DNA from 2 places in the Cupriavidus oxalaticus genome. Region 2 is predicted to be linked to the other one. Evidence: predicted binding sites of a transcription regulator. Region 2 holds the regulator's gene; the other holds the start of a gene.
What was found. Region 2 encodes HrcA, which represses chaperone genes, less so after heat shock. Its sites were predicted from a motif close to TTAGCACTCNNNNNNNNNGAGTGCTAA; they were not measured.
Positions count from the first base shown of each region.

Region 1: the regulator HrcA is predicted to act here: its motif matches at 2,252-2,278, upstream of groES (co-chaperone GroES).

Region 1 covers NZ_CP069812.1:701,606-706,137, forward strand. Annotated here, with positions in the region: gene JTE92_RS15555 (AraC family transcriptional regulator) at 1-13, shown strand, start outside; gene JTE92_RS15560 (Bug family tripartite tricarboxylate transporter substrate binding protein) at 188-1,186, shown strand; gene JTE92_RS15565 (TauD/TfdA family dioxygenase) at 1,294-1,845, shown strand; gene JTE92_RS15570 (SDR family NAD(P)-dependent oxidoreductase) at 1,889-2,227, shown strand; gene groES (co-chaperone GroES) at 2,384-2,674, shown strand; gene groL (chaperonin GroEL) at 2,721-4,364, shown strand; gene JTE92_RS15585 (metallophosphoesterase) at 4,498-4,532, opposite strand, start outside.
Region 2 covers NZ_CP069812.1:1,082,097-1,086,628, forward strand. Annotated here, with positions in the region: gene recN (DNA repair protein RecN) at 1-714, opposite strand, end outside; gene JTE92_RS17305 (NAD kinase) at 793-1,710, opposite strand; gene hrcA (heat-inducible transcriptional repressor HrcA) at 1,814-2,851, shown strand; gene hemH (ferrochelatase) at 2,955-4,070, shown strand; gene JTE92_RS17320 (RNA-binding S4 domain-containing protein) at 4,067-4,462, shown strand.

The DNA.
Region 1 (4,532 bases), 380 kb from region 2:
GCATCGCGATTGAGCCGACGCACGGCCCGCCGTGCTGGCATGACCAATTGCTTATGCTTCCGCGGTTTTATTTCATTGGTTTTCGCGGCCGGATCGTGCGCAAAATCCCGGTGCACACACGCCGCCGATGCCGCCGTGAACTCGGGCATCGCCATCCACAGAAGCGGCGTGGGCTTACGGAGACGATATGAAATCAAGCCCGACATGCCGCGGCAAGCGCGCATGGCATCTCGCAGTACTGACCGCCACCGCGCTGGCAGCCGCCCCCGTCCTCGCGCAAGGCACCTGGCCCTCGCGCCCGATCCGCATGGTCGTGCCCAGCCCCGGCGGCAGCGGCCCCGACGTGCTGGCGCGCGTGTTCGCCGAGCAGATCTCGCAGGCGCTGAAGCAGCCCGTGGTGGTCGACAACAAGCTCGGCGCCAACGGGCAGCTGTCGGTGGATGCCGTCGTGCGCGCGCAGCCGGATGGCTACACCATACTGCTGGCGAGCGCCTCGGCCACCGTGATGAACCAGGCGATCCAGCCGAAATTACCGTTCAACATCGTCGATGACCTGGTGCCGGTGGCGCAGATCGGCTCGGGCGGCGTGCTGCTGGTGGTCACGCCGGACTTTCCGGCCAGGGACATGAAGTCCTTCGTGGCAACGGTCAAGGCGCAGCCCGGCAAGTATGACTACGGCAGCTGGGGGATCGGCTCGGGCGGGCACCTCGCCATGGCGCAGCTGCATACGCTGGCCGGCATCGACCTGACCCATGTGCCCTACAAGGGCGTGCCGCCGATCCTGACCGACCTGCAGGGCGGCGTGCTGAAGATCGCCTTCGTCGACATCACCACCTCGGTGCCGCTGGTGAAGAACGGCAAGATCCGCCCGCTGGGCATCACCGGCAAGCACCGCGCGCCCGCGTTCCCCGATGTGCCGACCATGGCCGAGCAAGGCTTCCCGATGACCAACGAAGGCTGGTATGGGCTGTTCGTGCCCAAGGGCACGCCGCGCGAGATCATCGTGACGCTGAACCGCGAGATCAACAGGGCGCTGCGGGCGCCGGCGCTCACCACGCGCTTCCAGCAACTCAACATGATGGCCGATCCGCCGCTGACCACGCCGGAGGAGTTCGCGCGCACGGTGCGCAACGACTATGCCACGTGGGCCAGCGTGGTGAAGGTCAACGGCATCAGGCCGGAATAGCGGGCGCGGGACGAATAGCAGGCCAATCAGCCCGCCGCGGCCTGTTCCGCGCACTGCTGGAACAGTTCGACGGCCTGCTGTGCCTGCGCACGGCGCGGCGCGGCGGCATGAGCAGCATTGCCAGCTCGATGGCCATCCACAACGCCATGCTGCGCGAGCATCCCGAACTGCTGGCGCGGCTGTACCAGCCCTTTGCGTTCGACCGCCGGCACGAGGAAGCGCCGGGCCAGGCGCCGTACACCATGACGCATGTGTTCAGCTGGCACAACGGCCGCCTGTTCAACCGCTATATCCGCAGCTTCATCAACACCGCGCAGCGCTTCCCGGACGCGCCCCGGCTGGCGCCGGAGGATATTGCCGCGCTCGACCAGTTCGACGCCTGCACGCAGGACCCGCGCTTCCGCATCGACATGGAGCTGGCGCCCGGCGACATGCAGTTCCTGAACAACTACGTCGTGCTGCACTCGCGCACCAGCTACGAGGACCATCCCGAGCTCGACCGCAAGCGCCACCTGCTGCGGCTGTGGCTGTTCACGCCGGGACTGGCCGATGTGCCGGAGAGTTTCCGGCTGCGCTACCTGCTGACCGACGCGTGGGCGAAGAACCCGCGTCCGCCAATCTATGACGTGAACCAGATCATGGGCGTGGCCACGCATTGAAGCGTGCCGCTATTCGACTATCCCAGACAAAGGAATCCCCGCAATGAACGCCCCCACGATTTCCCTGCACGGCAAGACCGCCTGGATCACCGGCGGCTCCAGCGGCATCGGCCGCGCCTGCGCGCTGTCGCTGTGGCAAGCCGGCGCGACCGTCGTGATCTCCGCCCGCAGCGAAGCGGCAATCGCCTGCATGGTCGCCGGCATGGTCGCCGATTGCGGCAATGAGCGCGTGATCGCGCTGCCGCTGGACGTCTCCGACCGCGAGGGAGGCATCAAACACTACCGTCATTCCCGCGCATCTTGCCCCGGAAGGGCGGTCAGGCGGGCTGCAAGCCACATTGGCCGGCTGTCCGGGAAAACCCCCATCAAGCCGCTGTCTTGAAATGGCCATACCCCGTCCCTATAATTAGCACTCGTCGGGGGTGAGTGCTAACAGCATCAAGCGCCCCTTGCGACACCTGAAAATTTCAGTTGGCCGTCGCCTCGGTTAGCCGGCCAATTTGTGATTAAACACTCACTTTTGTATTTAGGAGTCCGTATGAACCTGCGTCCTCTGCACGACCGCGTGATCGTGAAGCGTCTGGACAACGAAACCAAGACCGCGTCCGGTATCGTGATTCCCGACAACGCTGCCGAGAAGCCCGATCAAGGCGAAGTGCTGGCAGTCGGTCCCGGCAAGAAGGATGACAAGGGCAACAACATCGCCCTCGACGTCAAGGTTGGCGACCGCGTGCTGTTCGGCAAGTATGCCGGCCAGGGCGTGAAGGTGGAAGGCCAGGAACTGCTGGTCATGCGCGAAGAAGACATCATGGCCGTGGTGAACAAGTAATTCACCGACTGACCGCCACCCGTACAGATTTCAGGAGATTTCAAGAATGGCAGCTAAAGACGTAGTGTTCGGCGACGCCGCACGTGCCAAGATGGTCGAAGGCGTGAACATCCTCGCCAACGCCGTTAAAGTGACCCTGGGCCCGAAGGGCCGTAACGTGGTGCTGGAGCGCAGCTTCGGCGGCCCGACCGTGACCAAGGACGGCGTGTCCGTGGCCAAGGAAATCGAGCTGAAGGACAAGCTGCAGAACATGGGCGCCCAGATGGTCAAGGAAGTGGCTTCCAAGACCAGCGACAACGCCGGTGACGGTACCACCACCGCTACCGTGCTGGCCCAGTCGATCGTGCGCGAAGGCATGAAGTACGTGGCCGCCGGCATGAACCCGATGGACCTGAAGCGCGGTATCGACAAGGCTGTCGGCGCCGCCGTGGAAGAGCTGAAGAAGGTCAGCAAGCCGACCACCACCAGCAAGGAAATCGCCCAGGTTGGCGCGATCTCGGCCAACAGCGACACCTCGATCGGTGAGCGCATCGCCGAAGCCATGGACAAGGTCGGCAAGGAAGGCGTGATCACCGTCGAAGACGGCAAGTCGCTGGCCGACGAGCTGGAAGTCGTGGAAGGCATGCAGTTCGACCGCGGCTACCTGTCGCCGTACTTCATCAACAACCCGGAAAAGCAGGTGGTCCAGCTGGACAGCCCGTTCGTGCTGCTGTTCGACAAGAAGATCAGCAACATCCGCGACCTGCTGCCGGTGCTGGAGCAAGTGGCCAAGGCCGGCCGCCCGCTGCTGATCATCGCTGAAGACGTCGAGGGCGAAGCCCTGGCGACCCTGGTGGTCAACAACATCCGTGGCATCCTGAAGACCGCCGCCGTCAAGGCCCCGGGCTTCGGCGACCGCCGCAAGGCCATGCTGGAAGACATCGCCATCCTGACCGGCGGCACCGTCATCGCCGAAGAAGTCGGCCTGACGCTGGAAAAGGCCACCCTGAACGACCTGGGCCAGGCCAAGCGCATCGAGATCGGCAAGGAAAACACCATCATCATCGATGGCGCCGGCGACGCAGGTGCGATCGAAGGCCGCGTGAAGCAAATCCGCGCCCAGATCGAAGAAGCGACCTCGGACTACGACCGTGAAAAGCTGCAAGAGCGCGTGGCCAAGCTGGCCGGCGGTGTTGCCGTGATCAAGGTTGGCGCTGCCACCGAAGTCGAAATGAAGGAAAAGAAGGCCCGCGTGGAAGACGCCCTGCACGCCACCCGCGCTGCGGTGGAAGAAGGCATCGTCCCCGGCGGTGGTGTGGCCCTGCTGCGCGCCCGCGCTGCGATCTCGGCCCTGACCGGCGACAACGCCGACCAGAACGCCGGTATCAAGATCGTGCTGCGCGCCATGGAAGAGCCGCTGCGCCAGATCGTGCTGAACGCTGGTGAAGAAGCTTCGGTCGTCGTTGCCAAGGTCATCGAAGGCAAGGGCAACTACGGCTACAACGCGGCTTCGGGCGAGTACGGCGACCTGGTCGAAATGGGCGTGCTGGACCCGACCAAGGTCACCCGCACCGCACTGCAGAACGCCGCTTCGGTGGCTTCGCTGATGCTGACCACGGACTGCGCAGTTGCCGAAACGCCGAAGGAAGAATCGGCTCCGGCAATGCCGGGTGGCATGGGCGGCATGGGCGGCATGGAAGGCATGATGTAATTTGTGCCGACCGACTGCTGGCGGGGTGTCACAACCCGGGCCGGCAGGCTGTCACAGCAAAAACCCCCGCAGGTGCGAGCCTGTGGGGGTTTTTGTTTGGGTGCTTGCCTGCTTGATGGCTTGTCGGGGCTGGTCAGACCTCAACCACGCAGCACCAGTCGAAGCACT
Region 2 (4,532 bases):
GTCCAGCGCCGCGCGGCTGCCGTCGATCAGCCCGGCGGCGTGCGACAGGCGGTTGTACTCGGCCTGGATCTCTTCCCATTCGCCCGGCTGCGGGTTGAGCTTGTCGAGCTCGCCCACCTGCCACTCCAGCCGCTCGCGCTCGAGCTGCATCTCGCGCGACTGGTGCTCGACCGCCTCGCGCTGGCGCACGCAGGCGCGCCACGCGCGCCAGGCCTCGGCCACCGCGCCGGCCTGCTGGGTCAGCCCGGCGTGGGCATCGAACAGCAGGCGCTGGGCATCCGGGCGCAGCAGCAGCTGGTGCGCGTGCTGGCCGTGGATGTCGACCAGCTGGTCGCCCACTTCGCGCAACTGCGCCAGCGTGGCCGCGGCGCCGTTGATAAAGGCCTTGCTGCGGCCGCCGGCATCGACCGTGCGGCGCAGCAGCACCGAGCCGGCGCCGTCGTCATCGTCGCCATCGGCGGCATTGAGCTCGCGCTCGGCCAGCCAGGCGTCGAGCGCCGGGTGGGTCGTGAACGTGGCGCTGATGCTGGCGCGTGGGGCGCCTTCGCGCACGATGCCGGCGTCGGCGCGCTCACCCAGCACCAGGGCCAGGGCGTCGATCAGGATCGACTTGCCGGCGCCGGTCTCGCCGGTGAAGACGGTGAAGCCGGAGGTGAAATCCAGGTCGAGCGAGTCGACGATGACGAAATCGCGGATGGACAGGCTGCGCAGCATCGTGGCGGGAAGTGGGATCGGTCCGGGAGGGCGGGCTGGCGATGGGTCGGGGTGGCTAGCTCGGGCTCTGGGGGCGGCTCAGAGGCGGTTGTCTTCGGACGGGTATTCGTGCCAGTGCAGCTTCTTGCGCAGCGTGGCGTAGTAGTTGTAGCCCACCGGGTGCAGCAGGTTGATGCTCTTCTCCGAGCGCCGCACCACGATGCGGTCGCCGGGCAGCAGCGAGGTCAGCGACTGCATGTCGAAGTTGACGCTGGCGTCGCGCGCGCTGGCGACCTCGATGGTGACCTCCGCATCGTGCGGCAGCACGATCGGCCGGTTCGACAGCGCATGCGGGGCGATCGGCACCAGCACCACGCCCGACAGCGTCGGGTGCAGGATCGGGCCGCCGGCGGACAGCGCGTAGGCGGTCGAGCCGGTCGCGGTCGACACGATCAGGCCGTCCGAACGCTGGTTGTACATGAAGTTGCCGTCCACGGACACGGCCAGCTCGACCATGCCGGAAATGCCCGAGCGGTTCACCACCACGTCGTTCAGCGCCAGCGCGGAAAAAATGATGCTGTCGTCGCGTACCACGCGTGACTCGAGCAGCAGCCGGTTCTCGGCCTCGTAGCGGCCGTCGAGCATGTCGGGCAGCACCGTGTGCACGTCTTCCAGCGCGATGTCGGTCATGAAGCCGAGCCGCCCGTGGTTGACCCCGATCAGCGGCACGTCGTGGCCGGCCAGCTGGCGGGCGATGCCCAGCAGCGTGCCGTCGCCGCCCAGCACCACCGCCACGTCGGCGTGCTGGCCGATTTCCTCGGCCGACAGGGCAGGGTAGGCGGTCAGCCCGGTGGCCAGCGCGGTTTCGCGCTCGAACACCACATCCTGGCCATTGCGCAGGATATAAGAGGCGATCTCCTCCAGCGGTCCTTCGATGCCGGCAGTCGAGTAGCGGCCCACCAGGGCGACGGTGTGGAACGAAGTGCGCAAGGCGCTGGCTCTCTGGGGCGCGGACATGCCGGGATTAGACCATACCGCCGCTGCCGTTGCCAGCAGGCGGCGCCGCCGCAACCCAGGCGGGGCGCCAGAAGGTCTAAAACTTGCGTAAAATCGGGGCATCATGGATGAACGTTCCAAAACGCTGCTCAAGACCCTGATCGAGCGCTACATCGCCGAAGGCCAGCCGGTCGGATCCCGCACCCTGTCGAAGTACTCGGGGCTGGACCTGTCGCCGGCGACCATCCGCAATGTGATGTCCGACCTGGAGGAAATGGGCTTTATCGCCAGCCCGCACACGTCGGCAGGCCGCATCCCGACGCCGCGCGGGTACCGGCTGTTCGTCGATTCCATGCTGACGGCCAAGCCGCTGGAGCGCAACGCCGACCTGGCCGAGCTGACCGGCCAGATCCAGGGCCAGCTCGGCGGCCAGCAGCTCGGGCCGCAGCGCATGATCACGACGGCGGCGCGCACGCTGTCCAACCTGTCGCACTTCGCCGGCGTGGTGATGACGCCCCGGCGTGCGCAGGCGTTCCGGCAGATCGAATTCATGCGCCTGTCCGAGAAGCGCATCCTGCTGATCATCGTCAGTCCCGAGGGCGATGTGCAGAACCGGATCATCCAGACCGAACTGGCATACACCCCGGCCCAGCTGATCGAGGCGGCCAACTACTTCAACTCGCACTACGCCGGCATGAGCTTCGACGCCGTGCGCGGCCACCTGCGCGTCGAGCTGCGGGACCTGCGCCGCGACATGTCGCAGCTGATGCAGGCCGCGGTCGAGGCAGGCAGCGTGGCCGAGGACGAGGAAGACGACCACGTCTATATCAGCGGCGAGCGCAAGCTGCTGGAAGTGGAAGACCTGTCTTCCAGCATGGACAAGCTGCGCCGGCTGTTCGACGTGTTCGAGCACAAGACCAGCCTGCTGCAGCTGCTCGACGTTTCCAGCCACGCGCAGGGCGTGCAGATCTTCATCGGCGGTGAAAGCCAGCTGGTGCCGCTGGAAGACATGGCGGTCATCACCGCGCCGTACGAGGTCGACGGGCAGATCGTCGGCACCCTCGGCGTGATCGGCCCGACACGCATGGCGTATGAGCGCGTGATCCCGATCGTCGACATCACCGCGCGGCTGCTGTCCAGCGCGCTGAGCCAGAACCAGTGACGCGGCAGGCTGGCCTGACAAGCTGCCCCATTCCTGCCGAGCGCCGCCTGCGCCGGCGCGCCGCCGTGGCGCGCTCCCGGCCGTGCGCCAACCCGGAAGCGACATGACGTTTTCACCCGAACCGGTCTACCAGCACGGACAGGCGCCGCGCACGGCGATCCTGCTGGTCAACCTGGGTACTCCCGATGCACCCACGCCGAAGGCAGTGGGGCGCTACCTGAAGGAATTCCTGTCCGACCCGCGCGTGGTCGAGATCCCGCGCGCCGCCTGGCTGCCGCTGTTGCATGGCGTGATCCTGCCGCTGCGCTCGCGTGCATCGGCGCTGAAGTACGAGTCGATCTGGCTGCGCGAGGCGCATATGACCGGCTCGCCGCTGCTGGTCTACAGCGAGCGCCAGGCGCATGCGCTGCAGCGGCTGCTGAACCAGAACGGCCACGAGGTCACGGTGGCGTGCGCCATGCGCTACGGCAACCCGTCGATCGCCTCGGTGATGGAGGCGCTGCGCCGCCAGGGCTGCGAGCAGGTGCTGGTGCTGCCGATGTATCCGCAGTACTCCGGCACCACTACCGCGACCGCGTTCGACGAAGTGTTCCGCGTGCTCGGCCAATGGCGCAACCAGCCCGAGCTGCGGCTGGTCAAACATTTCCATGACCACCCGGCTTATATCTCGGCGCTGCACCAGCAGGTCGGGGCCTACTGGTCACAGCATGGCATGCCCGACTTCGCGCGCGGCGACAAGCTGATCCTGTCGTTCCACGGCGTGCCGCGGCGCACGCTGGAGCTGGGGGACCCGTATCACTGCGAGTGCCTGAAGACCGGCCGGCTGCTGGGTGACGCGCTGGGCCTGCAGCCGGGGCAGTACCAGGTGACGTTCCAGTCTCGTTTCGGCAAGGCGGAGTGGCTGCAGCCGTACACGGCCCCGACGCTGGCCGAACTCGGCAAGGTTGGCGCCGGCCGGGTCGATGTGTTCTGCCCGGGCTTCCCGGCAGACTGCATCGAGACGCTGGAGGAAATCGCGATGGAAGGGCAGACCGAGTTCAAGGTCGCGGGCGGCAAGGATTTCCACTTTATTCCTTGCCTGAACGACGCGGCGCCGTGGGTGGCGGCGATGGCGGAGATTGCCCTGCAGCACCTGCAGGGCTGGCCGCTCGATACGCCGCACCCGCATGAACTGGAAGCGCGCCGCTCGCGCGCGCAGACCCGGGGAGCCGCAGCATGAACGTGGATTACGAAGCGGATGCGCGCCAGCGCATCGACAAATGGCTATGGTGCGCGCGTTTCTTCAAGACGCGCTCGCTTGCGGCCGAGGCGGTGGAGCGCGGCAAGGTGACTGTCAACGGGCAGCTGGTCAAGAATTCGCGCGAAGTGCGGCCCGGCGACAAGGTCGCGCTCGAAGCGCACCAGCAGCGCTGGGAACTGCAGGTCAAGGGCATTGCCCCGGCGCGCGGCCCGGCACCGGTGGCGCAGACGCTGTATGAAGAAAGCGCCGACAGCCAGGCGCGCCGGCAGGCCGAGGCCGAGCGCCGCCGCCTGCAGCCGGAGCCCGCCGCGCAGTTGCAGGGCCGCCCGACCAAGCGCGACCGCCGCCGCATCGATGATTTCCGGCACTGAGGCTGGCAGCGTGTTGGACAAAACGACACGCGGCAGCGCCGGCAGGGTGCCGGGGCCGCCGCGGTGCGGG